One region of the Listeria sp. ILCC792 genome, then DNA from elsewhere that is predicted to be linked to it. Evidence: a T-box and tRNA genes for the amino acid it is inferred to sense, from the RefSeq annotation. Region 1 holds a T-box; the other holds one or more tRNA genes.
What was found. A T-box is a leader RNA that pairs with one kind of tRNA and senses whether it is charged. The one in region 1 lies ahead of serS (serine--tRNA ligase), so its partner is inferred to be a tRNA-Ser.
Positions count from the first base shown of each region.

Region 2: it has a tRNA-Ser gene. The T-box ahead of serS (serine--tRNA ligase) is inferred to sense a tRNA for this amino acid. The anticodon was not compared.

Region 1 is NZ_FYBO01000018.1:13,846-29,167, forward strand. Features, by position in the region: gene CFS60_RS13605 (O-antigen ligase family protein) at 1-1,268, opposite strand, end outside; gene CFS60_RS13610 (lipopolysaccharide biosynthesis protein) at 1,361-2,809, opposite strand; gene CFS60_RS13615 (asparagine synthase-related protein) at 3,004-4,782, opposite strand; gene CFS60_RS13620 (YveK family protein) at 5,211-5,966, shown strand; gene serS (serine--tRNA ligase) at 6,055-7,338, opposite strand; T-box leader at 7,606-7,827, opposite strand; gene CFS60_RS13630 (pyridoxamine 5'-phosphate oxidase family protein) at 7,877-8,296, opposite strand; gene CFS60_RS13635 (aminodeoxychorismate/anthranilate synthase component II) at 8,424-9,002, shown strand; gene pabB (aminodeoxychorismate synthase component I) at 8,980-10,716, shown strand; gene CFS60_RS13645 (immunoglobulin-like domain-containing protein) at 10,707-12,695, opposite strand; gene CFS60_RS13650 (hypothetical protein) at 13,217-15,265, shown strand.
Region 2 is NZ_FYBO01000002.1:244,181-259,502, reverse strand. Features, by position in the region: gene CFS60_RS03875 (Nramp family divalent metal transporter) at 1-373, shown strand, start outside; gene CFS60_RS03870 (AraC family transcriptional regulator) at 435-1,322, shown strand; gene CFS60_RS03865 (Gfo/Idh/MocA family protein) at 1,385-2,455, shown strand; gene CFS60_RS03860 (sugar phosphate isomerase/epimerase) at 2,472-3,206, shown strand; gene CFS60_RS03855 (ThuA domain-containing protein) at 3,203-3,925, shown strand; gene CFS60_RS03850 (sugar phosphate isomerase/epimerase) at 3,932-4,900, shown strand; gene CFS60_RS03845 (Gfo/Idh/MocA family protein) at 4,900-5,958, shown strand; gene CFS60_RS03840 (DJ-1/PfpI family protein) at 6,049-6,651, shown strand; gene CFS60_RS03835 (GNAT family N-acetyltransferase) at 6,688-7,209, opposite strand; gene CFS60_RS03830 (hypothetical protein) at 7,273-7,689, opposite strand; gene CFS60_RS03825 (ABC-F family ATP-binding cassette domain-containing protein) at 8,080-9,591, shown strand; gene CFS60_RS03820 (SRPBCC domain-containing protein) at 9,637-10,074, shown strand; gene ahpC (alkyl hydroperoxide reductase subunit C) at 10,299-10,862, shown strand; gene ahpF (alkyl hydroperoxide reductase subunit F) at 10,865-12,394, shown strand; gene CFS60_RS03805 (hypothetical protein) at 12,434-13,078, opposite strand; tRNA gene CFS60_RS03800 (tRNA-Ser) at 13,183-13,273, opposite strand; gene CFS60_RS03795 (aldo/keto reductase family oxidoreductase) at 13,422-14,336, shown strand; gene CFS60_RS03790 (hypothetical protein) at 14,394-15,194, shown strand.

The sequences.
Region 1 (15,322 bases):
TTGCTACTTGCCAAAATAATTCCTGCACAAATTAAGCCGAGGAACGTTGCCGACATTGCAGAAAACAGAACGTGTCCAACAAAAAAGATATAGACTAATGTAATGACTAGCGCAAACGTATAAATTGATTTCATTTTGCGTTTAAAAGCGCGGAAGATGAAATACAGCATCATAAAAATAAACAACGCCGTTCCGATAAGTCCCATACCGAAAAATAAATCAAAGAAATCCATTTCAACAACGCCTAAACGCCCAAATTTCTCAAAACGATACTGGAATCCTTGTCCACCAAAAAGAGTGAACGCAAAATTGGGATCATTAAAGAATAACTTGGCGGCACCTTCTAAAAATACGTTTCTAGAACTAAACAGCAAGCGAAGCAAATCACCATCATAGACTCTGTAAAAATATTGCATCCGAGTAACGGAACCTGCGACAAGTTCTGTCGCTGATTGAATTCCTCTAAAGAATATCCAGATTACTGCAAACATGGCCGTAAGCCAAACAAAAGCTCGCTGCACATTTGAATGGTAATGTTTTTTGAAAACTACTCTAATTAAAAGGTACGCAACAGTCAGAACCGCGTACACAACGACCGTTTTTGTTGCCAAAAGGAATAAACTCACTACATTTCCAGCAAAAAGTAAGAGTAAAAAGAACACTTTCTTGCCCCATCTTTTTTGTAGCTCTTTAATAAGGACATGCGTCGTTATTGTGAGTGTAATGATAAGCGCAAATGAAATGGAGTTTTGCTCAAAGAAAAAGCCTTTATATCCTGCTCCTGCTGTTGAATAAGTTTGACGCCCGACACCTAAAACATACGGAATCAAAAGTTCTGCTGTGAGCAAAGAGCCTAATGCAAGAAAGATATTTTCAAAATTAATGGTTTTGAAAATTTCTCTCCGCTGATAAACATAATAAGGAATTAGCACCCACAGGAAATATTTAATGTACACCGAAAAGTCTGCGAATATCCACGCGGGACTATTCTTCAAGAAAATACCTTGCAAGCAAAACATTAATAAATTTCCGAGTATAAAGAAAATGGTTAGATAGGTATAATATGTTTTCGGAAGTTTCTCAACAATAATCATTAAAACTAAGAAAGCAAAATATCCAAATCGATAAACCATTCCTATAGGTGTAGAAGTTCCTGATGCTAGAAAGAAACCATTTATCATGTCTATAATTGGGCAGGCTACAGTTAGTATTATAAAAATATATACGTTTAGAGGTCTGTTTTTAATGACAATTACATCCTTACACATCTTTATTTTTTCTATAAATTTTCCCGTTTTTTAGTATATATCAAAACATTTTCAATCACAATATAGGTTTACTCTAAAATGAAGAACCCTTTTTACCCTTTTCGTGAAAATGACCTTACAATTCCCATTGATTTTTGCCACATCATTTTCACAGTGCCACGATACATCACCGAAATGACAATTAATAGAACGACTCCAATAAAGAACGAACTCCATATATCTTTTACAAAAGTCGCATAAAAGGCATAGCCTACTAACAGCGCAATACTTGCATATAATTGAAACAGCTTATAACTTACTTTAAAGTACCTTAATGAGAAATAAGTTCTTAGTGAAAAGAATACGATATAGGATAGGCCTGTAGATATCGCGGCTCCTGTTGCACCTATATATGGCACGAGCAACAAGTTTCCTATAACTCCACATAAACATACTAGAGCCACAATAAGGATATGGAGCTTCGTTTTTTTATAAAAATTAATTCCTACTACGGTTACTTCTGATATCGTGTAGAGCACTGGAACAAATACTAAGAATGGCATAATTTGTGCGGCACCACCATATTCGCTTCCAAGCATAAGAACAATAACGTCTTTAAACATCACGACTAACACTGCGATAATTAACATGGCATAACTAACGACCACTTGCATATCCTTGAAAAACTTAGTATTATTCGGGTTCTCCTTAAATTTCTCATAACTTAAAGGCACCCAAAACGCAGTAAAGTTAAGTTGTAGCGTGTTTAAAATCGTCACAATTTTAAAAGCCGCAGAATACAAACCAATTTCAGTGTAATTCGACCATTGTTTAATCGCAATTCGGTCAATGGATTCAAATAGCATCGTCATTAAGAGCGTCACCATTAGCGGAACGCCGTATTTCAGAATATCAGACGAGTGGCTTTTAATTTTAATACTTCCTTTTTTAAAGAAATTCCAAAACTTGTGCTCCACTCCGATTATAACGATCGAAACAACCGCCATACTAAACATATAAGCATAAATAATAACTTCAAATTGATTCCCTAAGAAAAAGGCGAACATCAAAATCCCAGCAAACTCAAGCGACTTACTCAAAATGAGTTTAAACGAGAACACTTTACCTTTCTGCTGCATTCTAACAACTACGGACGCATACGTATTAATTATCCGTAAAAGTGCATACAAAACAAGTAGCAGTACTAGCCAAAAACTAACGTATGAGAAGATAAAATTCGAAATATCTTTATAAAAAATCAATACGCCGATTGACAATATCGCAAAAGCAAGCATAGAAAGCTTCAAGCAAATTAACAATAAATACTTTCGCTTATCCTCTTCTTCTTCATAAAAAAAGCGGTTAAAACTCTGGTCAGCGCCTAATAATGCCACAGCGCCTAGTATTTCAGCTGCTAGCAAAAACATTGACACCTTACCAAACTGATCCGGTGAAATTAACCGCGTTGCAATCGGTGTACTAATGAATCCAATAATAAGAGCTACCCAGCTCCCAATCGAAATCGATAAAAATTTATTTAAAATGCTGTTACTTTTTTTCATAGCCTAGATGTCCTCTCTGCGGTACCCCTTCAAGCAAAATTAACTTTTTGTCTGCATCGGCGTTAAGAATTACCTAGGCAAACTTCGAGATAAGCAAACAACAAGTTGGACGCAATAATTGATAAGATGTGCACCATCTTCTAACAATTAGCGAACAAAAAATACGCATAAAGTCGATTGAAGAATATATGAATTTATTCCATATACCCTTTCATAATTCTCAAAAACTCCATAAAACTAATGATTTGGTCTTTTTCCATTGAATTCCCCGACTCAAATGCAAATTGACAGTCTTTCTTTAGTTCTTCATCTTTAATTAAATCGATATTTTTATTAAATGATTCTTGGTAGAAATTACTTAAATCTGGGTTGATTTTCGCCCAATAGTCAATAGGGTTCATATGATTCTTGGAATTCAATTTCAAACCTAGCTTGATTTTCACAAGTTTTACAAACGCTGCAGGAATACTCGTCCAAGGAATTGATACACCCTTAACTCTAATTAATTTTCTATTAATTTTTCCTTTTACCTTATCGTAAACGAAATTCGCAGCTTCTGGATAATATTTATTAATCCATTTAATGTAAATGTTATGCCCTGTACGGTATTTAAATGGTAACGTCAAAGTGAACGACATAAATTCAACATCCGTATACGGCGAAATGGCTTCCGTCGTTTTAAGAAATGGTTTTAAGCCCATAAGATTCCCAGTAAAACCGCGATTATACAGTTTAAAAATCTCTTTATCTTTTAAATGGAAGGAATTTTCTTCCGTATATTGAACTTTCTCAATCAAACGCGTCGAGTTCGCACCTGAACCAGGATGGAATTCTTGCTTCCTACCTTTTTCATAATACGTTCCTAAAATAGCACCGCCTAGATGCCCCGTATGAACAATACCAAATTGATCCATGTTTAACGTGTTAGCCATGCTAAGCGTAGGCGTGATACTACAGCTTTGACATCTACCTCCAGAAATCTTCACCGCTTCTTCAAAGTATTTGTACAAATATATCCCATTATCTAGTGACTTAAACAGCCATTCATTTTTCAATTCACTCGCCATTTTCTTTGGAACCGTTTCGTCCATATAATCAGTTTGTGAAAAAGTATAACTTAATGTGTCTGTATAGCCCATATCATGCGCAACCCATGTCGTCATTCTTGAGTCTAAACCACCACTTAAAGCGGCTATATGCTTGTAGCCATATTCCTTATCTTTTTCAAAAGAACGTTTTACAGAATTTCTAAAGAGTTCGTCGATTTTAGCCATTGCTTCTTCTTCTGTAATATCGATTGGCGTATTATCTATTTCAAAATAGCATTTTTTTTCAATTCCATTGGCTGAATATTGTAAATAATGTCCTGGTGTTAATCGGTACATGTCTTCGAAAAGCGTATCATTACATAATGTATAGGAATGCGTAATCATGCTATACGCTGCATTCTTTTTTAGTTTGAAACGTTTGCCTGCATGTTTATGCACCAACTTCACAAGAATGTCTATATCCGTACCAAAATACAAAATATCTGTCTGTTTGTCTAAATAATAAAAGACTTCCTTATTTCCGATATGATTTGTGTATAGATTAAAAGTATGTGATGTTTTGTCTAAAAACACCCCTGAAAAATGTCCGCGAAATTCATTAAAGAATGGCTTAGATGCAGATTGAGCCATCTTTTGCGTTAAGGAAAACATATTCCGATCTTTAATTTCATATTTTTCCATTAAATCAAGTTTATTTAAAATTACCCCGTCGACAATAAAAAACGCTTCCTCATTTTGAGAAAAAGTCTTATCTTGTTCAAATTTTTTAACTGTATTTCTAAAAAAACGACCATATAAATTTGGTGTATTCACTGTATTTTTTTCTTCAATAAGGTTATCGTTTGCCTCAATAATGTCATAAATCTCTATATCTTTTTCTAATGCTGTTTCTTTATTTGAAATAAATCCAAAAAAACCCGGCATATTAAATTGACCTCTTTTCTTTAGCTGTAATTATAAAATTAACCTTGTGTTAAAATATACTACGCCTCTTAATGCTTGTCAACGTGATTAAGCCCTTACACAGCCCTCATAAAATAAACTGTCACATTTTCGCCCCATTTTTAGGCCTATATAGATAAATAAGCTACTAAAGTGTGATTTCAGCTCTTCTCAAGCTACATAAATAGTGCTAAAATGTAGCAGTTAGTTCCTTTGTGATAAAATTAACAACATGCACGAAAAATGACCAATAAATATACACATCTTTTAATATTTACGCGCGATAGATATATGGATTGGTTATGCAACAAAAAGGTTGTAACTCTCTTCTCGTTAGCACTACATTATTTTAGAATCAGCCTAGAAATCACGGAAAGCATTTTTAGTGTTGATAAAACCAGGAGGAAGCCATGGAAAATACCCTAGATGTAAGTCAATTATGGAATATTTTGAAAGAAAACAAGTGGATTATTATTTTTAGTACTTGTGCTAGTTTATTAGTAATGGTTATCTATCTCTATTTTTTTTCTGTACCCATTTATAAAAGTGAATCTGAAGTGCTTATCAATCAAGCGAATTCTGAAAAAAGCACTTCCCAAGCAGAAGATGTGCAAGCCAATCTAAAACTTGTAAATACCTATACTTCCATCATGGAAAGTCCGCGTATTTTATCCCAAGTTTCAAGCTTAATGGATAACAAGTACTCCGTCGATGAACTAAGCCAAATGATTACCGTAACAAGTCCTACTGATTCTCAAGTTATACAAGTCAGCGTAGAAGGCTCTAATCCAAAAGATATTGTTAAAATCGCAAATGAAACTGTTAATATATTTAGTAAGACCATACCAAAAATCATGAACGTCAATAATGTTTATACTTTATCGCCCGCTGTTTATAGCCCTAAAATGGCTCCTATAAAACCACACAAATCTATAATGTTAGCTCTTTCAGTAGCATTTGGATTAATACTTGGCATTATAATTATGTTCATTAGAAATCTGTTTGATAATACAATTAAAACCGCTCAAGACGTGGAACGAAACCTTGGATTAGTTGTTTTAACTTCTATTAATAAGATAGAACCAGAAAACTTAGCAACTACTAGAAAAAATGCGTCTGGTCTTAGAAGTACAAACCTACAAAAAAAGAGTTTGGGACATAAATAAAAAATAAGCATCATTCCAGTAAAGCCCCTTTTTCGAGATGGCATGATTACTGAATGATGCTTTTTTATTTTGACGGAACAAAATCTAATTATTTAGGTGCTTCGATTTTCTCAATTCCACCCATATAGCATTGAAGTGCTTTTGGAATGCGGATTGAGCCGTCTTCCTCTTGATAGTTTTCTAAAATGGCAGCGACTGTGCGACCAATTGCTAGGCCGGATCCATTTAATGTATGCACGAATTCAGGCTTGCCGTTTAGTTCACGGCGGAAACGGATATTGGCGCGGCGTGCTTGGAAAGCTTCGAAATTACTGCAAGAAGAAATTTCGCGGTACGTCCCGTAACTTGGAATCCACACTTCTAAATCGTATTTTTTGGCTGCTGTGAAACCTAGGTCGGCGGTGCACATGCTAAGCACGCGATACGGGAGTTCTAATCGTTTTAAAACTTCTTCTGCGTTGTTCGTTAACTTTTCGAGCGCCTCGTAGGAATCTTCTGGTTTTACGAACTGGACCAATTCGACTTTGTTGAACTGGTGTTGGCGGATTAGTCCGCGTGTATCGCGACCCGCAGAACCTGCTTCTGAGCGGAAGCACGCGCTAAACGCCGTGTATTTGCGCGGTAAGTCTTCTGCTTTTAAAATGTCATCCCGGTGGTAATTTGTCACTGGGACTTCAGCTGTTGGTATCAAGAAATAATCCTCTTTTTCAACAAGAAAAGCATCTTCCTCGAACTTCGGAAGCTGGCCTGTCCCAGTCATACTCGTGCGATTCACCATGTACGGCGGAAGCATCTCTTCGTAGCCATGCTCTTCGGAATGAAGGTCCATCATGAAGTTTAAAAGCGCGCGTTCAAGGCGTGCTCCGAGCTTTTTATAAAATACGAAGCGGCTTCCAGTTACCTTGCCGGCGCCTTCAAAATCTAAAATATCAAGGTTCGTGCCTAAATCCCAGTGCGCTTTTGGTTCAAAGTTGAAGTTTGGAAGTTCGCCCCATTTGCGAATCTCTACATTGTCATCTTCTGTTTCGCCAATCGGAGTTGATTCGTGCGGAATGTTTGGAATTGCCATCAAAATCGCGTTTAATTTTTCATCAATGTCCTTCAGTTCAATATCGAGCGTTTTAATTTTATCGCCAACAATTCGCATTTCCTCAATTTTTGCATCGGCATTTTCTTTGTTGCGTTTTAAAACAGCAATTTGTTCCGAAACGGCATTACGCTCTGATTTAAGGGCTTCGGTTTCGAGTATTAGCGTACGTCTACGCGCGTCTAGTTCGCCAAATTTTTCAAAATCACCGAGGTCTTCACCGCGATGCGCGAGTTTTGCTTTCACTTCTTCAAAGTTGTTTCTTAGTAATTTTACGTCTAACATGATTTTTTCCTCCTTTGATTATATGGTGTTGGGGTGTATGTTTGCTTGGTTGGGCGGGTGGGTAGACTGAGTGCTGAAGTTCTAAGAGCTTTGATGGATTAACACCTCGCCTTGCTCGGTCTTATATTGCGGCTCTAAGTGCTGAAGTTCTAAGAGACTTTTGATGGATTAACACCTCGCTTTGCTCGGTCTTATATTGCGGCTCTAAGTGCTGAAGCACTAAGAGCCGCAACAAAAACCTCCGCCCCTTCCTGTACAAATATACAGAGAAGGGACGGAGGTTGATATCCGCGTTGCCACCCTAGTTGAGATTGTGAAAATCTCCAGCTTCATTTGGATTTAACGGTTCGCACCGGAATGATTTACTAACAAAATGTGTTCCACCATTCACTCCAAGAGGGATTCGCAAATTTTTGTTACAGATTTTCACCAGCCATCTGCTCTCTCACAAACAAAAAATTTGGTACTATTTCTTGTCAACGTTTTCTTTTATCAATTTAGTTGTATTCTAAACCATTCAAGAGATTTTTTCAAGCCTTTAAATTAAATCCAGTACTTCTGGCTCCTCCGTGGGTAGGTCAAACAAGCGAATCTGCTCTGGAATGATTTTCAGTACCGTAAAACCAGGTTGCTTTTTATCCACCCATTCCGAGTTGATTTGTTCCCAAATGTTTTCAACAATCGCTTCATTTTGCTCTACAACAACACGACCATTAAATTCAACGAAAGCCGTCTTTACATGTTCACCTTCATAGCCGATAAGTACTGAAACATGCGGATTTCGCTCCACCTCGTCCAATTTCGGAAGCGTATTTAACGTTGCCGTGTAGAGCGTTAGCCCTTTATGAAAAAAAGTCATGTATCTCACGTGTGGATATTTATCCTTCACTGTAGCCATAACACCGATTTTATGATCATCTAACACATTTAAAATTCGTTCCTCCAGCTCGTTTCGCATTTCTATCCCTCCAAAATGATGCTTTTTCTATTTCATTCCACCACGGCGAAAAGTTCAAACTTAACTTGTATAACCTGCTTGAATTTGCTATAAAAGAAATAGTAGCGAAAAAAAAGGGGGGCGGACAATGTTACTTATCATCGACCATCACGATTCATTTACATATAACCTTTATCAATATTTTTTGGAACTAAACGCAGACATGAACGTCGTCTTTTCGGAGAATTTACCTCTTCTCACCCAGTTAGATGATTATGAGGGCGTCATATTGTCACCAGGCCCCGGGAAACCGACCGATTATCCGGAAACACTGGCTTTTATAGAGCGTTATTTTGATAAAAAACCCATTTTAGGGATTTGCTTGGGGCATCAAATGCTTGGCACATTTTTCGGTGCACGTGTTGTTTCTGCCCCCGAAATTGTTCACGGCAAAACAAGTGCCATGACGCATAATGAATCGCAATTGTTCCGCAATTTGCCTCGCACGTTTGATGTAGCGCGCTATCATTCGCTTGCGGTAACTGGGGTTCTGGCACCGCTAATTGAAACGGCTTGGACACAGGACGGCGTTTTAATGGCGATGGAACATGGGACGCTTCCCATTTATAGCGTGCAATTTCACCCAGAGGCCATTTTATCAGAGCATGGACATCATATTTTGAAAAACTTTTTAGAGGTGGCGTATGGAAAATCAGTTGCGTTTTGATTTTGAAGGGCAGACAATGTGTTTTAGTGAGCCGAAGGAAATTTTAATGGCGTTCACACATGCGGAAGTGGCGGCTGTTTTTCAGCGGGCGGAGAAATGGCGGAAAGACGGCTATTATATTGCGGGTTTTGTGAGCTACGAAGCGGCGCCTGCCTTCAATGAATATTTGCGGACCTTTTGTGCGGATAAAAATTTGCCGCTCGTTTGGTTTGGGGTATTTGATTCGCCGGTTCCAAATTTTGAGGCGCCACCGCGTATTAAACCGACTTTTGCGTTTACCGCAGATATGACTTTTCCTGAATATCAGTCACGCATTGCGCGCATTCGCGCGGAAATTGCGGCCGGAAATACGTATCAAACGAACTTTACGCTACGCTTAAACAGCCCCGTGCTGGCAGGATTTGAGGCGGGCTCAGCCTACAGGCACCTACGCGAACAAAGCGAGGCACGGTACACGGCCATGCTTACGACCGCCGCGCATCAAATTCTCTCTGCTTCACCTGAGCTTTTTTTCAAGGTGGAAAAGGGGAAAGTGACGACGCGGCCGATGAAAGGCACGGTTCGACGGGGGGACACGGCGGAATTGGACGCGGTGAGACGGGATTTTCTGGCGAACGACGAAAAAAATCGGGCGGAAAACGTGATGATTGTCGACTTGCTGCGAAACGACCTTGGCCAAATTGCATGCCCGGGTTCTGTGCGCGTGCCGCGATTATGCGAGCTTGAGCCGTATCCGACGGTGTGGCAAATGACGTCCACGGTGACAGCGGAACTGGCGTCTGAGAAATCGCTTTTTGAGATTTTTGAAGCGCTCTTCCCATGTGGCTCGATTACAGGGGCGCCGAAGAAAAACACGATGGATTTCATTACCGAGCTCGAAACTTCGGCGCGCGGAGTCTACTGCGGCGCAATTGGTTACGTGAAACCAGACGGGGACATGATTTGGAGTGTGCCGATTCGGACGATTCAAATTGATTTACGAGCAAATGTGGCGCGTTACGGGGTTGGTGGCGGCATTGTTTGGGATTCAGACGCGGCGGCGGAGTTTGCAGAAATTGAAGCGAAATCGGCCGTTTTGGCAGATGCTTTTCCGCCGGTGGAATTAATTGAAAGTTTGCGGCTTGAAAATGGGGAGTTAAAACGGCTTCAGGCCCATTTGGATCGTATGGAAAAAAGCGCGCAAATTTGGGCGTTGCCGTTCGAGCGTTCTGCCGCACGTTCATTGTGGCAAACGGCCGCAGCAGAGCATTCAAATGGCGTGTTTAAATTTCGGGCCGAGCTAAAGCGAAACGGCGATTTTGTTTTTGATGTACAGGAAATAAGTTGTACAACACCCGTCTGGACGGCCAAAATTGCATCAGAACCGCTACCGCGAAATTCGTTTTTGGCGCATAAAACGACCCGCCGCGAAATGTACGAGGAGCTGCGTGAACCAGATGTCACGGAAACCTTGCTTTATAACGAAAAAGAGGAGCTTACGGAGTTCATTTCCGGAAACCTTGTTTTGGAAATCGGCGGGAAACTTGTGACACCAGCGCTTTCGTGCGGACTTTTGCCCGGAATTTTTCGGCAGGCTTTGCTTGAAGAGGGGGAAATTTCTGAGCAAGTTTTGACGTTCCGCGATTTACAGCTGGCTTCACGCGTTTTTTTAACAAATAGTGTCCGCGGTTTTGTGGAAATTGAGATGAAAAAAAGCAAGAAGCATCAGAAATGATGCTTCTTGCTTTTTATTGCAACTAAAACTAGCGTAAGGCCAGCTAAAATTATAAATGGCGAATTTGTATCTCCTGTTTTCGGTAAACTTGTCGCTTGTTTTTCAAGCGAGCTTTTAGTAATGGGTTTTTCATTGATTGGCGTGACTTTTACGTTGTTCGCATTTTCATTTGGTGGCGCTGGCTTGCTTTTTTCAGGAGGTAAAAGGATTAAAGGGCTTGCCTTGTCTTTTACTGTGACCGCAATGGTTTTCTCGATTGTACGACCGTCTGGATTTGTCGCCGTGTAAGTGACCGCGTACTTCCCAGCTTGCGTGGTGTCGACATTGCTTGCTTTGACGCGGATATCGCTCGTTATATCACCCGCAACGGAATCGTTTGCTGTAGCGTGTTCAAGCGGATTGAACGCATCACCGACATACAATTCGACGTCGCTCGCATCAATCGTAAAGTCGCGCACAGTGACATACACCGTCTTCTCTATGCTGTCGCCGTCTTTATCTGTCACACTGTATTTAATCGGATATTTTCCCACCGCATGAAGGTTTACCGCACTATCATCGATGACAATCCGGTCCGTGATATCGCTTGCATCGTCAGGATCAGTTGCTCGGACATCTTTCATCGGGTCAAAACTTTCGCCAATATAGACTTCGCTATCGCCCGCCTCAATTACTGGTGCTAGCGAATTCGTCACAATCACATTGAACGTGCCTGTGGTTGTTGAGTTTTGAGAACCGCCATATCCGAAAGCACCGTTCATATTCATTATTCTGACTTGTACTGGGTAAACACCCGGAACGTCCCAATTCACATTATGACTATCTGCATAAAATAACATGCCATCTTGGTGATAAAGGCGGAACTGTGTTAAGTCTCCTTCAAAACGATCATAGGCTTTCGTTACGCCGAGGCGTAGATTTGGTTTTTCGTCACCAATGCGATAGTGAATATCTTGCGTCTCGATTTCAATGGCCTTTTCTACTTTCCTAAGTTGCTTATTTCGGGCGCTATCGTAAATAGACTGAATTCCGCTAACCGTTTGATCACTACCTTCAAAACTATACCAAGCATAGTCGCCTGGGTCAGCCGTTGCTGGGTCTGATGAACGCAGCACGAAACTCATATAATAACGATTTTGCGGATCATTGAAGTGCGTGTAGTACACATCTGTTCGCGAAATTTTATCGAATTCATAATAACCATTTTGATCGGAAACAGTTTGCCCGATTAAATTGTCATTTTTATCATATAAAAAAACGTCAATCCCAGATACAAACGGATTATTTGGTGCTGGCGTACTCCATGAACCTTGAATACCATGTTCGGTCGTTAAACGCTCAAATGTTTGCCCATAAATCTTAGGATTTTTGAAAAACACTGTTGGCATATACGACATATTTGTTGTACGCGTGCGATTATCGTCACGCCCTGTCGCAAAATATTGTCCTTCCGCTTGATGTCCCGTTGTTTGATTAAAATCCGTTTCTGTTAAGCCTTCTTTGGCAATACTTTTAGCGTCAAAGAAAAGCTGAACACGTTGCGTTGTCGTGTCCCATTTTACATCTTGTGTAACCGTATATTTTACCCAGCGATAACGATTCGTTTCACTAGGTGTTCCCGTTTCAAAATTCACACCATCATTTGAATATTCTACATTCACATCTGCGGACGTAATACCCCCAGTTGTCACAATTTCTGGCGCTTTAGTTAACTCGATTTTGTCATTTTTATCCAAGTGAATGGTCTGTCCCCATGATTTAAAGTTTCCACTCATACTCATTTGTGCTTCATAAGTCAGTATATCGTCATCTGTATAAGGAAAGAAGTTAAGTGATTTATTGGTTGCTCGTGTTGTTATTTTTGACTTCACTGTCAATCCTGCTCCGTAGCTCCCAGTTGCAGCTTTTGCCGAAAAAGAGGAAGTAAGCGGTAACATTAAAATTACGATAATGCTTACGACACCAATGAACTTTTTCATAATTGTCCTCCTTGAAAAATATTGAACCAGCTCTTAATATAGCTGGCTTATGCCAAATAAGCAATGCATTTTTCAAGTCACAGCGAAGATGTAGCATGCTGTTTTCAATCCAATTGACTGCGGCAGCAACATCCATCTAAGTTGTGTCTAATTTGTGAATTTTTTTACCAAAATAGCAGTTTTTGCTTCGAAAAATCATTATTTTGATACAATTTTTAAAATTTGTTATGACAAAAATCTCGTTTTTCTCGTATTTCTTCCATTTTAGCTAACGCTGCGCTCCTTACTACTTCATATTTCAGCAAAATAACCGACAATCTTATAGTATAATAGTAAACAGGTTCACTTATATACATCATCGTCAAAGGGAGGCGTTTACGATTAAACCATTACTATTCTTTTTCATACCAGCCATAGTGCTGTCTGTAGCTGTCTACAACAGTTACCAAGATTATCAGGTGGCACAAAAAAACGACATAAAAGAGTCCAAGCATCTTCTTTTATTTGAAAAAGGGAAGAAAATGTTAGTTGTGCCAAACGAAGATGACTTGCTCGCGAATCTATATGACGTGCACGATCAAACAATCGAAAAAACCTTTACTTTCGATTCTAATATTTTCAAAGAAGCGGTTCCAAGTTATCAAAACGGCGCGTTTGTCATCGCAACAAAAACCGAAGACGAACAGCTCGAATTGCATCAAATTGACGCAAATGGCACCATGAAAAATATCCTATCACAAGAAATCATACTAGATAGTTACCTTAAAACGAATAGTTATCAGAACCGTGGGCGCCTCATTATTAGTGCAGAAAACAAGGCGGATACCTATTATATCCAAGTGCAAAACGGCAAAGCTACAGCTATAAATTTGGCAGACGATAAACGCTTATCAGCAAGGCCAACAAGTATTTCGCTTATCTACGGAAATAATGGAAATCTATTACCTTATTGGCTAGTAAATTTAAAAGATGATTCCACCGTACAATTAAGTGGCCTTTTAAATAACCAAAACACGTATTCCATCGCACAAGGGAACTCAGATGTAGCTATTCAAAAACCATTTTTAGCAGACACAGGGTTAAGTAAAAATCAATTGCTGGAAGTTGATACATCGTACCCTAAAGAAATTTACCACATCAATCCCACTGATTTTCGTGCAGGACAAAAGCTCATAACACCAAAACCGCTTTATCAATCGCTCATCATTCCGCTGAATTCAAAAGAAAGTTTGCTCATCGGCTCAAGCACAGAAGATGAGACGCAAGGCGGTATCACGGCGTATTTATTGAATGAACTGAACAGCGGCTTAACAGATGTCAGCGCGCTATTTGAAAAAGCGAACTACGAAGATTTAGCGGATAGAAACGCACTTTTTTATAAAGACGAAAATGCGAAAGAGCTGTACTATGACGGAGCGGGCAAAACGACCGGCATGTTCAATTTGGAAACGGGCAAAGCGCAAATCATTGCTTCGGCAGACGTCAGTGCGTGGGACCAAAAAATGACCGGCAAATTGGGCTCATTCCTTGGATTCCTGAAAGAATACCCGGCGCTCGCCATCAATTGGATAGTCTGGCTGTTCATTCCGCTCATGCTGATTTTATTGGGCGTTTCCGGAACAATTATTCGTAAATCGGCCAATAAGCGCAACAAAAAAGACTCAGTTGTTTTGCCGGCTACAATTGTGTCAGCAAACGAAACGGGCGTCTACATAAATAATCAGCCTAGAGTTCGTTTCTTACTGAGCTTTATCTACGAAGGGAAAAAGAAAGAAGTCGAGGTCCATCGCGTTGTTTCTGTATTGACGCAAATTCCGATTGGACAGCAAGTGATGATTCGCTACAATCCGAAAAAAAATAAAGCTATGTTCGTGGACGAAGCGGACGTGGCAACGGAAACAACGGCACAAGAAGAACGCATTTCAAATGCCAAACTCACTGCTGTGCGTTCATATGGCGCGGCAAACCGTGGCACCGCTGTCGAACTCGAATTCCAAGCGAATAGCAAGGTATACCATGTTCCAGCTGTTGAGCCGGACGGATTCCGTTTTGAAATCGGCAAAACAGCGGAATTAATGGAAACTGGCGGCATTTCGCGCATACTCGCGTATAACACGGCATATAACGATACCGATTCGGTTGCACTAGAAGGCACGGTTACCGCAGTTAAGCCGCTTTCGGCAACGATTTCCGGGCGTAAATTGACACTGCTCGACTTGACCATTCAAGCAGACGGAACGAGTTTTCCAACCCAAAGTAGCCAATTTGTGCCAAACACGATGACACTGCAAATCGGAATGGCGCTCCCAATCAAGTTCACGCTGGAAGATTTTTCTTTAAGAAAAAGGTTAAGCCAAGCAAAAGAAGGCTCCGCCGTCATATCTTCCGTAAACTATCTTGGCTACACAAGAAGCGAACGACCCGTAGCACGTGTTGAACTCGACATTAACGGCCGTCGCTACATCTCTGTCGGAACTATCGAGCCCACCGCAAGCCCCCGTTCTGGTGACTCCGTCTGGGTGCAATATGACGAAACGCGCGGCGACGCAATTATCGTACGCTATAGCTAAAAAAATCGCAGGTTCCCAAATGATTTACGGGACCTGCGATTTTTTCGTCACCCCAGC
Region 2 (15,322 bases), on a different contig from region 1:
ACAAAATTCGACCATTACGGGTACTTTAAGCGGTCAAATCGTCATGGAGGGTTTTATTCACCTTTGTATGAAACCGTGGCTACGGCGTGTGATTACGAGGCTTCTTGCGGTCATTCCTGTGTTTATCGTGACGCTTCTAGCGGGCGAAAAAGGAACGGGTTCGCTGCTGCTTTGGAGTCAGGTTATTCTTAGCCTGCAATTGCCGTTTGCGGTTGTACCACTCGTTTTGTTTACGAGCAGCAAACAAAAAATGGGTGAGTTTGCGAATAGCCGCTTAGTGAAAATCACCGCCTGGTGCGCAACAATTGTGATTGTGGCGCTGAATATTTTCTTACTTAGTTATATCGTTATGACGGGTCAAGATTTAGGGTAACACACGGCGGGGGATTTATAGTAAAATGGATGAGAAGCCTAAGGAAAAAGGAGCATATACGATGGGCAATTATCTTGAAATCCCGAATTTGGACAAAAATTTTCCGTTTCGTACATTTACAAATGATGGCGAAGTGCTTGTGTATCCTCATTGGCATAAAGAAATCGAAATCATTTATGTGCTTCGTGGCAGTTTGAATTTAGGTGTGAACGATGTGCCGATTCAGATGAATGCGGGAGAAATTCAAATCATTAATGGCGGCGATGTACATTATTTTCTTGGTTCCCCGAACAGCGAGCGAATCGTGATTCAATTTGATTTGGCGTTTTTCCAACAAGATAAGAAGTCAGATGAGCAAGCCGATTTACGGCGTTTGTTTCAAACATGCGTAAGCTCAAGCAGGCACTGGGACGATCCGATTCGTTCGAAGATGCGCGAACTGATTTTGGCGATTCACGAAGAAGAGCAAAAGCAGAAAGACGGATTTGAATATGCGACAAAGGCCAAAATGTTGGAGATGCTCGTTTTGCTATACCGCGAAGTGCCAAAAAATGAAGCTATTCCAGATAACTTGTTTCAAGGCGAGGCCGTTTTGAAATCGCAGGAAACGTTAGAGATGCTTGATGAAATTTTTTCTTATATTGAACAGCGCTACAAAGAGCCAATTGCTTTACAGGAAATGGCTGATTTGACTGGCTTTAGCACGTATTACTTCACAAAGTTTTTTAAACGCAACACGGGTATGACTTTTGTTACCTTTTTAAATGATTATCGTTTAAATAAAGCAAAATGGATTTTAATAAATGAAGCCTATCCAATTACGGAAGTTGCGGAAATGACGGGCTTTAGTAGTGTCAAAACGTTCCACCATGCTTTTAAGCGAGCGATGGGAATTGCGCCACTTAAATTCAGGAAGACAATATACGAGAAGAATCGGACAATAAAGTAGGAAGAATTTCTCTCATTTGTTTTGTATGATAAGGCTATACAAAACGAATGGGGGATTTTTTTATGAAGATTGGAATTATCGGTTGTGGTGGTATTGCAAACGGAAAACATATGCCTAGTTTGGCGCAAGTTGAAGGTGTGGAAATGGTCGCTTTTTGCGATATTATTCGAGAACGTGCAGAGGCGGCAAAACGTGATTTTGGGACAGAAAATGCAAGCGTATACACGAACTTCAAAGAACTGTTAACGGATAAAAGTATTGATGTGATTCATGTTTGTACGCCGAATATTTCGCATGCCGAAATTACAATTGCGGCGTTACATGCGGATAAACATGTGATGTGTGAAAAACCGATGGCGAAAACGGCTAAGGAAGCTCAGGCGATGATTGATGCGGCAAAGGAAACAGGGAAGAAATTAACCATTGGGTATCAAAATCGTTTCCGCAAAGATTCTCGTTATTTACATACGGTTTGCGCGGACGGGGAACTGGGCGATATTTATTATGCGAAGGCGAGAGCAATTCGTAGACGTGCTGTACCGACATGGGGCGTATTTTTAGACGAGGAAGCTCAAGGCGGCGGCCCGCTGATTGATATTGGCACACATGCGCTTGATTTAACATTATGGATGATGGATAACTATAAGCCGAAATATGTAGTTGGAAATAGCTACCATAAACTTTCAGGGACGGAAAATGCGGCCAATGCTTGGGGTTCTTGGGATCCAGCTAAATTTACTGTGGAAGATTCGGCGTTTGGTTTTATTACGATGGAGAACGGCGCAACAATTGTGCTTGAAGCGAGCTGGGCGCTGAATACGCTAGACGTTGGGGAAGCGAAAACGGTGCTTTCAGGGACACTAGGCGGTGCGGATATGGAAGATGGCCTACGAATTAATGGTGAGGCGCACGGTTTAACATATGAGAAAAAAATTGACCTTGAAACTGGTGGCGTGGATTTCTATGATGGAACGGGTGAGGATCCAGCTGTTCTTGAAGCACAAGCTTGGATTGAGGCACTTCGGGAGGGTCGCGATCCAGTCGTTAGGCCAGAGCAGGCACTAGTTGTGACACAAATTCTAGAAGGCATTTATGAATCGGCAAAAACTGGAAAACCGGTATTTTTTAATTAGAAAGTAGGGGGTTTTGATGAAACAAAAAATCGGACTGCAAATGTGGAGTGTGAAGGAAGATGCAGAACGCGATTTTTTTGGAACACTTGAAAAAATTGCGGAAATGGGCTACGACGGCGTTGAATTTGCGGGTTATTACGGCGTGAGTGCGGCGGATTTGAAGGCGAAGCTCGCGGAACTTAATCTTACGGTAGCAGGTTCGCACATTCCGCTTGAACGCTTGCTTGGCAACATTCGTGAAGTGATTGACTACGAAAAAACGCTTGGTAATAAACATATCGTTTGTCCATATGCGGATTTTAAATCGGCTGAAGCGTGGGCGGAACTGGCTGAACAGTTTGAACAAATTGCGCAAGTCGCGACACAGGCGGGCATGACGTTTAGCTATCACAACCATGCACATGAATTTCGAATGATTGACGGCCAATATATTTTAGACTTTTTGCTCGAAAAAGCGCCACATATTTCGCTCGAACTGGACACGTATTGGGCGGAATTTGCGGGTGTGTCGGCGCCCGATTACATGGAAAAATACAAAACCAGAATGTCGCTTGTGCATTTGAAAGACCGTTTAGGCGACGAAAGCACTGAAATCGGAAATGGCGATTTAAATATCCAAAGTTTTGTTGATGCGGCACGTAAAAATGGCACGGAATGGCTTATTGTGGAACAGGAAGCGTTTCAGAAATTCGAGCCGCTTGAGAGCATTGAAACGGGCTTTCGTAGCCTAGAAGGGATGGTAGCAAAATGACACAAGTCACAGTTTGGAATGAGTTTCGCCATGAGAAAGAAAGCGAGGTCGTGAAAAGCATTTATCCGGATGGGATTCATGGTCAGATAGCGTCATTTCTAAAGGCGGCGGGCTTCGATACGCAGACGGCCACGCTTGATGAGCCTGAACACGGTCTTACGGAAGACGTTTTAAACAAAACCGATTGTTTGATTTGGTGGGGGCATATGGCGCATGGCGAGGTATCGGAAGAAATTGTTTCGCGTGTACAAAAGCATGTTCTCCGTGGTATGGGACTTGTTGTGCTTCACTCGGGGCACATGTCGAAAATTTTTATGCGTCTTATGGGCACAAGTTGCGATTTGAAGTGGCGTGAGGCGGACGAGCGCGAGCGGCTTTTTGTGGTCGATCCGAGTCACCCGATTGCAGAAGGCATTCCAGAATCGTTTGAGCTTGAAAAAGAAGAAATGTACGGCGAGCATTTTGATATTCCAGCGCCTGATGAAACGGTGTTCTTAAGTTGGTTTGAAGGCGGAAATGTATTCCGGAGCGGAATTACGTATAAACGCGGCAACGGGCGAATTTTTTACTTCCAACCAGGCCACGAATCCTACCCAACTTATCACCATGAATGGGTGCAAAAGGTGATTGTAAACGGGGTTAAATGGTGTTCGGAAAATCGCAAGACGTATCCAGAGTATGGGAATCAGCAACCATTTTATACAATTGGAAAGGAGTAATGAGCGATGAAATTAGGAGTTTTTACGCCGCTATTTGCGGATTTAAGTTTAGAGGAAATGCTAGATAAGGCGAAAGAAAGCGGGCTTGACGCGGTGGAAATTGGAACGGGAGGAAATCCTGGGAATCATCACTGCCCAACTGATGAGCTTTTGGAAAGTGCTGCTGCGCGCGAGGCGTATCTTGCGAAATTTCAAGAGCGCGGGATTCAAATTAGTGCGCTAAGCTGTCATGATAATCCGATTTCGCCTGTTAAAGAGGAACGCGAGGCGGCGGATCTGATTTTGCGGAAAACAATTAGGTTGGCGGCACTTTTAGGCGTTCCGGTTGTCAATACGTTTTCGGGGACTGCGGGGGATTCAGACGAAGCGAAGGCGCCAAACTGGCCTGTCATTCCTTGGCCGACGGTTTATAGCGACATGAAAACGTGGCAGTGGGAAACGAAACTCATCCCGTATTGGAAAGAAATTGGCAAATTGGCGGAGGAGCATGGCATCAAAATTGGTATCGAGCTACACGGCGGCTTCCTTTGCCACACACCTTACACAATTTTAAAATTACGGGAAGAAACGAGCGATGCAATTGGGGTCAATCTTGACCCAAGTCATCTTTGGTGGCAGGGGATTGATCCGGTTGGCGCAATTAAAATTTTAGGCGAAGCCGGTGCGATTCATCATTTCCATGCGAAAGACACCTATTTAGACCAAGATAATATTAATATGTATGGCCTTACAGATATGCAACCTTATGGGGAAGTAAAAACGCGTGCGTGGACATTCCGTTCAGTGGGGTGTGGTCATAGCCTCGCAGAATGGTCTGATATGATGAGTGCGCTTCGTACGTACGGCTATGATTATGTTGTGAGTATTGAGCATGAAGATCCGCTCATGTCGATTGACGAAGGTTTCAAGCGCGCGGTAACGAATTTGCGTTCGATTTTGATTCGTGATACGCCGCAAGATATGTGGTGGGCATAATGGAAAAGGTGAATTTAGTTATTGTTGGTTTCGGTGGCATGGGGACGTACCATGTGGAGCTTGCTAAAATGAGCGACCATGTTGTTCCTGTTGGGGCTTATGATATTGATGAAAATGTGCACGAAAAAATTCGTGAAAAAGGCTTGCGCGTTTATCGGAGCTATCAGGAAGTTTTGGCTGACGAGTCGGTTCATGCGGTTTTAATTGCGACACCAAATGATGTGCATAAAAAGCTAGTCATTCGCGCGTTAGAGTCTGGCAAGCACGTTTTATGTGAAAAGCCGGTTACGCTAAATAGCGAGGAGCTAAAAGAAATTTTAGCGGTGGCAAAGAAGACTGGGCGGACGTTTATGGTGCATCAAAATCGGCGCTGGGATCAGGATTTCTTGATTATAAAACGCATGCTTCAGGAGAAAGCAATTGGCGATGTATTTCGAATTGAATCGCGCGTGCAAGGGGCAAATGGTATTCCCGGTGACTGGCGTCATTTGAAAGCGCAAGGTGGTGGCATGGTACTTGACTGGGGCGTTCATTTGCTCGATCAGCTGCTATTTATGGTTGATTCGCGCATCAAGAGTGTGTCTGCGAACCTAAGCTTTATTTTAGGAGATGAAGTGGACGATGGTTTTACGAGTTTAATTTCGTTTGAAAATGGTGTGACGGCGCATATTGAAGTGGGGACGACGAACTTTATTAAGCTACCACGCTGGTATGTCCTCGGCACGAACGGAACGGCGGTCATTCGCGACTGGGATATGAGCGGGGAGATGGTAATTGCAACGGAAAATCTGCATAATTCCGAGCCGACACCGATTCAAGCAGGGCAAGGCCTAACCAAAACGATGGCGCCACCTTCCGAAGAGGCGACGGAAACCGTTTCGCTGCCGGCACCACTTGAAATGGAAACGAGCCTGTATAACAATTTTGCGGACGTCATTTTAAATCAGGCAGAACCAATTATTAAAAATGCAGAAGTTTACCGCGTATTGATTTTAATCGAAGCGATTTTTAAAGCCGCAGAAGAAAATAAAATTATTGAAAACTTTGATATCGTTTAAAAAAACGCCACGGTGGAACATTACTAAAAACAGCTTGATTTCTTAAAAGCAGGAATCAGGCTGTTTTTTTTAGAAAAAGGAGTGGTAGTCTTGGAAAAAGTACTATTTGTGTTGCTCGACGAATTTGCCGATTGGGAAATTGCCTCCCTTGCAGCGGCTATCAATGAAACACCAGAAAATGGCGAGGAAAAGCGTTATTTAGTAGAAACCGTGTCCCTTTCAAAAGAACCTATTAAGTCCATTGGCGGAATTACGGTGCTGCCCGACTACGCGCTAAATGAAGTACCAACAGATTTTGTGGCACTCATTTTGATTGGCGGAAATTCATGGCGCAAAAAAGAAAGCGAAGATGTTATGGAACTCGTGCACTATGCAATTAAGCGCAACGCCGTCTTAGGTGCGATTTGTGATGCGGCTTATTTCATTGGCTCGCATGGCGTTCTAAATGAAGTGCAACATACAGCGAATTATTTAGAGGAGTTGCGGGAAGTGCCCGTTTATAAAGGCGAAAAACACTTTGAAGAAAAGCAAGCCGTTCGAGATGGCTTAATCGTTACAGCGAATGGTTCCGCCATTTTTGAGTTTGCGAAGGAAGTTATGCTTGCGATGGAAGCCTTCCCGAAAGAGGAAATTTTGGAATGGTATGATTTCTTTAAACTAGGCTATTACGAGGCGAAAAAGAAAGGCAAATGACAAACGGCGAATATGGCCGTTTGTCATTTGCCTCGTTTAAATATCTTCCGGATTAAGAATGGAAAGCGTCATATGATCTTCCCATTTTCCGTTAATTTTAACATTTTTCCGTGCAATACCTTCTTTTTCAAAGCCAGCTTTTTCTAAAACACGCATGCTCCGAATATTGTGCGGCATGACACCAGCCTCAAGACGGTGCAATTTTAGCTCAGAAAAGGCGATTTCAACAACTTGTTTGACCGCTTCAGTCATATAACCACGGCCATTCATTTCTTTATCTAAAAAGTAACCAATCCAAGCGCTTTGCAAACTATGGCGCAGTACACCAGTGAGCGCGATAAGACCGATGATAGTTTGATCATCTTCAATTAGATACGAATAAGCTTGATCTTTTTCGCGGTCTGACATGGCTTGCATGATGCGTCTTTTTTGTCCAGCAAGCGTATAAAATTCTTCATTTCTTAGCCCTGTGTAGTTTTGGAAAAATTCCCGGTTGCGCAGTTCGAGCGCAAGTAAGTCCTCTGCATCAGACAGTCCCATTTGTCGTATGTGCATCATAAAGCCCCCCAAAAAACGTTTAACTATTTTTAGTATACACGAGTTGGAAAGGTCAGGCGACTTTTAACGCGTTAAAACCATTTCAATGTCATGCAAGTACTTGACCTGCCCTTGTTCTAAGTTTAAAGCAAGCCGGGAGATAACGCCTAGTAGGTCGTTGTTCATTCGAATTTTCTCCGTAATAATGACGCGCGTTTGGTTGTCCTTCGCCGTCTTATATTCCTCCCAAATGTAGCCGCTAAAAAAGCGATGTTTAATTTTATAAACGCGATATTTAGTAGGTTGTTCATCAATGATATGGAATTCCAGTTTTTGCCCGTTCGGATAAAATTCAGTTATTTTATTTGAGGAAGGTTCAGTTTCTACACGTATAATATCTGTCCGCCAAGATACATTACTACGATTGGCTAATAGTTCCCAAACTCTGTCAATAGGGGCAGAAACAATACGTTCAGCTACAGATTTTTCATAGAGCCACATAAAAATTCCCCTTTCTTTCTAATTAACGTTCTTATACCTTTTTTCGGTTTGTTTAAAACGCATTTGACAGAAATTAAAATATGGTTTATTCTGCTAATGAACAGGAAGTGTTGAAATTGAGATTAATTGTACCGTTAGTAGAAAAGATTTCCTCTGCACAACTGAATGCGACAAGGCATTGTGTAGAGGCTAATAAATTCGAAATTCCTTGTCGGTAAAAGCCGCAAATTGAGGTAGTTTATTTGTGTTGCATTTTTACCGACAGTGACTGAAATTTATTTAAAAGGCCAAAGACAAGTGCGCTTGTCTTTGGCCTTTTGTTTTGATAGGAAACAGGAGGCGAACGGAACGCTTCCTGTTTTTTTATTTTGTTCGAAAGAGGAGATTGAAATGAGTATTTTAGAAGTGAGAAATTTAACGCAAAGTTTTCCAGATCGCTTACTGTATAAAGAAGCGGAATTTAGTATTTACAAAGGAGAACATGTTGGTGTCGTAGGTCAAAACGGCGCAGGCAAAAGCACGCTTTTACAAATTCTACTTGGACAGCTTTTGCCAGATAATGGTGTCATCAAGTGGCAACAAGGCTTACAAATTGGGCATTTAGACCAATATGCGGAAGTGGACGGCGATCACGACATCGAAGCTTATTTGAAGCTTGCCTTTGCGGATTTCTTTCATAAAGAAGAAAAAATGAATGAGCTGTACGCGACTGGTGATGCAGAAGCAATTGAAATGGCAGCGAAAATCCAAGAAACACTACTCCAAATGGATTTTTACGGGATTGACCGAAAAATTGCGGAAGTGACGCGGGGGCTAGGGATTGATGCGTTTTTAGGGCAGCAAGTGAAAAGTTTAAGCGGCGGTCAACGCGCCAAGGTGATTTTGGCGAAGCTACTACTCGAAGCGCCAGATGTTCTGATTTTAGATGAACCGACGAACTTTTTAGATGAATTCCATATTAAGTGGCTTTCAGGCGTATTGCAATCTGCGGAAGGTGCGTTTATTGTGGTATCGCATGACCAGGCGTTCTTAGAGGCAGTGACGACGCATATTTTAGATGTTGAATTTGGGACGATTAAAAAGTATACGGGAAACTATCAAGCATTTTTAGGACAAAAAGCGCATTTACAGGAAGCCTATACGCGTGAATATACGAAACAGCAAAGGAAAATTTCGGAAACGGAAGCGTATATTCGGAAAAACAAGGCGGGTGTTCATTCAAAATTGGCGCGGGGGAGGCAAAAACAATTGAATCGGCTGGAACGGATTGCCCCTCCGACGTTCCACGAAAAACCTCGCTTTATTTTTAAAGAAAAAACGGGCGTAGTTAGTGGCGAAAGCCTAGTCGTATCAAAACTTTTAGTTGGCTATCAAAAAGCGCTTTTGCCCGAGCTTGATTTCTACGTGCATGCCGGCGAAAAGCTTGTGATTACAGGGTTCAACGGCATAGGGAAGTCCACGCTTTTGAAAACGATCCTTGGCAAAATTCAAGCCCTTTCTGGAAAAGCTGTTTTTGCTAAAAACGTGCGTATTGGTTACTTTGAGCAAGACCTCGTTTTCCAAGCACCAGAAATGACGCCCCTCGCCTACATTAAAAACAAGTTTCCTGAAAAGGGGACAAAAGAAGTTCGGCAAATTTTAGCGCGTAGCGGCATCCGTGCCGAGTTTGTGGAACGCCCAATTGCTACACTGAGCGGCGGCGAACAGTCCAAGCTAAAACTAACAGAGCTCCTTCTTCTTGAAACGAACTTTTTGATTTTAGATGAGCCGACCAATCATTTGGATGCACTTGCGAAAGCAGCGCTTAGGAAGGCACTTCAAACGTACAAAGGAAGCTTACTTTTAGTATCGCATGAAGCCGATTTCTATAAAAATCTAGCAGAACGCGAATTAAAGTTGTGAGGACAAACAGTTTTTACTACAATAGAAGAAAAGGGGGAGAAGCTTATGCAAACGAATGTGAGTTTACTAATTAAGAAACCTGTAGCGGTCGTTTTTGAAGCATTTATTGAACCAGACGTGACAACCAAGTTTTGGTTTACCAAAAGTTCCGGTAAGTTAGTTGTTGGTCAAAAAGTAACGTGGGACTGGGAAATGTATGGTGTCTCGGATGAAATTTTAGTTTTAGAAATTATCCCAAATGAGCGTATTCACGTCCGCCATGCGAATGCAAAAGAAACGATTTGGAAGTTTGAGGCGTATTCAGAAACTGAAACTATCGTTAAAATCCAAAATGGTGAATTTAATGAACTGAGTGAGATTATTGATGCAACGGAAGGCTACACGCTCGTATTAAGTGGACTTAAAGCCTATTTAGAGCAGGGCGTCTTGTTAAATTTAATAGAAGATAAGCATCCTAACGCAAGAGTGGATAGAGAAAAATAGAGAGCTAATTGATAAAATGAAAAAATATCACAAATTTAGCTTTAGATTTCACAAACTGAACATGGCTTTGTATCAGGTTTTCATGCTGATGTTGAGCTTTGAATGTTCAGTTTGTATTTATTTTTAGTTTATAAATATTATAATTTACTGTTGACATCTTCCTAAAATCAGATGATAATTTAAAAGTGAGCAATCACGAATTAAAGCTTTTAGGAGGAATTTACATGTCATTAATTGGAAAAGAAATAGAGGAATTTACGGCGAAAGCATTCCACCAAGGTGAATTTATTGATGTATCATCTGAAAACTTTAAAGGAAAATGGAGTGTAGTTTGCTTTTATCCAGCAGATTTCACATTTGTTTGCCCGACAGAGCTTGAGGATTTGCAAGACCAATATAAAACGCTTCAAGATTTAGATGTAGAAGTTTATTCTGTTTCTACAGATACGCACTTTACACATAAAGCATGGCACGATTCTTCAGATGCCATCGGTAAAATCGAGTACATAATGATTGGCGATCCGTCACACACTATTTCAAATATTTTCGATGTGCTGGACGAAGAAGAAGGCTTAGCAAATCGCGGAACATTTATTATTGATCCAGACGGAGTTGTTCAAGCTGTAGAAATTAACGCAGATGGTATTGGTCGCGACGCTAGTACTTTAATCGATAAAATTCGCGCAGGTCAGTACGTGCGGAATAATCCAGGCGAAGTTTGCCCAGCGAAATGGAAAGAAGGCGCTGAAACGCTTAAACCGAGCCTTGACCTTGTAGGGAAAATCTAAAGATGCCTTTAGAAAAAGAAATCAAAGAACAGCTAGCGGGTTATCTGGAATTACTTGAGCAAGATATTGTCTTAAAGTTAAGTGTCGCAGCAGATGAAAACTCCGAGAAGCTGGCAGAATTTGTAACAGAAATTGCCGAGATGTCGCCTAAAATCCACATGGAAAAAGCGAGCCTTGCGAAAACGCCTAGCTTTAGCGTCGAACGCGTTAATGAAGATATGGGCATTGTTTTTGCGGGCATTCCACTCGGGCACGAATTCACTTCATTCGTTTTAGCGATATTACAAGTGAGCGGCCGGGCACCGAAAGTGGACGAGAAAATCATTCGGCAAATCAAAAAAATTAGTGGAACGTTCCACTTCGAATCTTACGTTAGCCTAACATGTCACAACTGCCCGGACGTCGTTCAGGCACTCAACATCATGAGCATTTTAAACCCAAATATTAGCCATACGATGGTTGAAGGCGGTATGTTTAAAGCGGAAGTCGAAGCGAAAAACATTATGGCTGTTCCGACAGTTTTTGCAAACGGTGAGCCATTTGGAAATGGCCGCATGACAATCGAACAAATCGTAACTAAAATTGCTGGTGCAGCTGACGCGTCGGAGTTTGAAACAAAAGAACCGTTTGATGTCCTCGTCATTGGTGGCGGGCCGGCTGGCGCTAGCGCGGCGATTTACGCGGCTAGAAAAGGTATTCGAACGGGTATCGTAGCTGAAACTTTTGGTGGCCAAGTTTTAGAGACTTTAGGCATCGAAAATGTGATTGGAACGAAATATACGGAAGGTCCGAAGCTGATGGCGCAAGTGGAAGAGCATGTGAACGAGTATGATGTTGACGTGATGAAATCCGTTCGCGTAGCAAGCCTTTCGAAAAATGAACAAGTGGAAGTAACGCTTGAAAATGGCGCCGTATTGACGAGTAAAACCGCAATTATTTCAACGGGTGCTAGATGGCGTAATATCGGCGTTCCTGGCGAACAAGAGTTTAAAAACAAAGGTGTTGCGTATTGTCCGCACTGCGATGGCCCTCTTTTTGAAGGAAAAAAAGTTGTCGTTGTGGGCGGCGGTAATTCTGGAATTGAAGCCGCGATTGATCTCGCAGGAATCGTCAAACATGTGACGGTGCTCGAATTTATGCCAGAATTAAAAGCAGACCAAGTGTTACAAAAACGCCTATACTCTTTACCAAATGTAACGGTGCTGAAAAACGTTCAAACGAAAGAAATTACGGGTGACAGCAAAGTAAATGGCGTAACATACGTGGACCGCGAAACAAATGAAGAAACGCATATTGATGTGGAAGGCGTCTTCATTTTAATTGGTCTGGCACCAAACACAGAATGGCTAGAAGGCACTGTGGAGCGCACGAAAATGGGCGAAATTATAGTAGATAAACACGGCGCGACAAATGTGCCAGGCGTGTTTGCTGCTGGGGATTGTACGGATAGTGCTTATAAACAAATTATCATTTCGATGGGATCAGGTGCAACAGCTGCGCTGGGCGCGTTTGATTATATGATTCGGAATTAAAAACTTAGCAGGCATTTTAGTGCCTGCTAAGTTTTTCTATTACCAATTATTAGGCGCATTTTTGATTAAACTAATGATATATTGTTCGGTAAGTTTTCTCTGTTGATTGGTTAATAGCCAATTTATTGCTGGTCCCGAAAACAGTAAAAAAGTAATATAGAGTGTTCCTAACATCTCTAAAGGAGATTTAAAGTACGCTGTTATAAAACTTCCAATAAGTCCTAGAAGAAATGAAGCTAAAATAGGTATGAAAACAGGGATGGGTGCTTTGTTTTTTGCTTCAAAATAACTTAAGAGCAAGTGTCTTTCTTCAGGAGATAAATTTAAAATACTACTTTTGATTTTTTTGAGTTTACGATATGTATTCTTTTTTTTATATGAATTGTTACTGTCAATTTCGAAGGCTTGAATTTCAAATCCAATTCTTCTATTCATGCCTTTTTTTAAATATTCATAGGAATTTTTATAGGTTGGGGCAAGCATTAATCCAAGCATCAATAGCGTGACTAGAATTAAATATGTCCAGTTAGTTATTTCTATGAAAACTAAAAAAACACTTCGAGATAATAATGCTTTTGAAACAAAAGTGATGATAAGATATAAGATAGTGAGTATTAGTGTTAACACCATGGAATAACGTCGTTTACGATAAAATTTTATAACGATATTTATAATTTTGTCCAAGTTGATTTTCTCTCCCATATATGTGTATTTTATAAAATTGAGTAGGATTCTGCTTATTTTATTTAAAACAAAAAGCCTTGAAAAATCAAGGCTTTTTGTGCGAACGGAGAAACGGGGATTCGAACCCCGGCGCGAGTTAGACCCGCCTAACAGATTTCGAGTCTGTCCCCTTCAGCCGGACTTGGGTATTTCTCCACGACAAAAGTTATTGTATAATAAAACAGCTTAAAAAGCAACAGCCACTTGTTTAAAATAGGGGATTTGGCGAGTTTTTTAATTAAAAGATGATATCGTTTTCATGAAATGGTAAAATGAAAGTATCTTAATTAAAGAGGTGGAAATAGTGGAACAGTTAAAACTTGGTGGCAAACTTGCTGCGCCTAGCATTGCAATTGGCTGTATGCGTATGGCTGATTTATCGGTTGAAAAAGCAGAGAAAGTGATTCAGACTTCTCTTGAAAATGGCTTGAATTTTTTTGATCACGCGGATATTTATGGCGGTGGGAAATCGGAAGAAATTTTTGCAGAAGCGATTCAAAAGGCTTCTGTACCGCGCGAAAAACTTATTTTGCAATCGAAATGTGGGATTCGAAATGGCTTCTTTGATTTTTCGAAGGAACATATTATAAACTCAGTTGAGGGGATTTTAAAACGGTTGCGTACGGAGTATTTGGATGTCCTGTTACTACATCGTCCGGATACGCTTGTTCAACCAGAAGAAGTAGCGGAAGCTTTCTTTGAACTTGAAAAGAGTGGGAAAGTGCGTCATTTTGGTGTGAGTAATCAGAATCCGCTTCAAATTGAGCTTTTGAAGAAATCTGTGGAGCAGGATTTGCTTGTGAATCAGCTGCAGTTTAGCATTATGCACACAGGCATGATTGATGCAGGGCTAAATGTGAATATGACGGTTGATGCTGGAGTTGTGCGCGATAGCGGGATTTTGGATTACAGCCGTTTAAATGATATGACAATTCAGGCCTGGTCGCCGTTCCAATACGGCTTTTTTGAAGGTGTGTTTTTGGATAACCCGAAATTTCCGGAATTAAATCAAGCAGTCAATCAATTGGCGGAGAAATATCAAGTTTCGAACTCAGCAATTGCGGTGGCTTGGATATTACGCCATCCGGCTAAAATTCAAACGGTGCTTGGAACGATGAACCCGGAACGTATTGCAGGAATTCGCAAAGGCGCTGACATTGAGTTGACGCGTGAAGAATGGTATGAAATTTACCGTGCAGCTGGAAATGTGTTGCCGTAAAGAAAACTGGAAAGGCGTAGAAGATTTTTTCTATGCCTTTTTTTAAAGGGGAATGGTATGAAATTTGAATTATGGAATGAACATACATTTTATTCGCGAGTGAACGAAGCAAAAATTTATGCGGCGATGGCTGACTTAGAAAGCGGCTATTGCCGAGTGCTGGTGCTAGAATCCACGCCTAGTTTAGCGGGGAGCTCCTATATTCAAGCGATGAAGGAAAAAGATAGTTATACGGTTGAAATCCGTTTTGAGAACGGTGATGAGTCGTTCAAACAGTTACAAAGAAAAATGGTGGATGTTGAAGAACTTACCAATCTTTTTCAAGCCTATGCAAATGGAATTCCGCCAAACATCGAGGGGTGGAAAGACATCACGGAACTTGTTGCTTGGTATTTTGATGATGCCGAAACAGGTGTCACGCGCGAAACCTCGCACCCTTATTTTCGACAAGCTTTCCTAGCCGATATTTATTACGACATTAGTCAAGAGGAGGCACCCTTTGGAAACGATACAGGTGCTGATACGCTCGCTTTTTTAGAAGAACTAATTGAAGCGGATGAGCTGGAAGATTTAGATGCTTACCCGAAAGAGTTAATCGAAGAGAACTGGGAAATGGACTTTTTTCCTGCAAGTGAAAACCTTTCGGAGGAAATAAAGCAAACGTATAAAACAGAAATCTATCAATCCTACCAAGTCATCATCGCAACTGGTTTTTCCTCGATTAAAATCACTGGCGAAATTTCTGAAGAGCTCAAACAGGAAACCGTGCTTGCGCTTCAAAAGTTAGCGGATATGACAAATAAATCCATTTATGAACAACAGGCAACAGCGATGGAAAAGTTTTCGCTAAATTCGTGAATTTATTGCCAGTTCCATTGAATTACCTTGCTAAATTTAGTATAATAAAGGTGAAAAAATAATATAAATTTAATGTAAATCTGTTTCTCACGCTAGTGGGAGCAGATTTTCGTGTTTTTTAGGGGAAC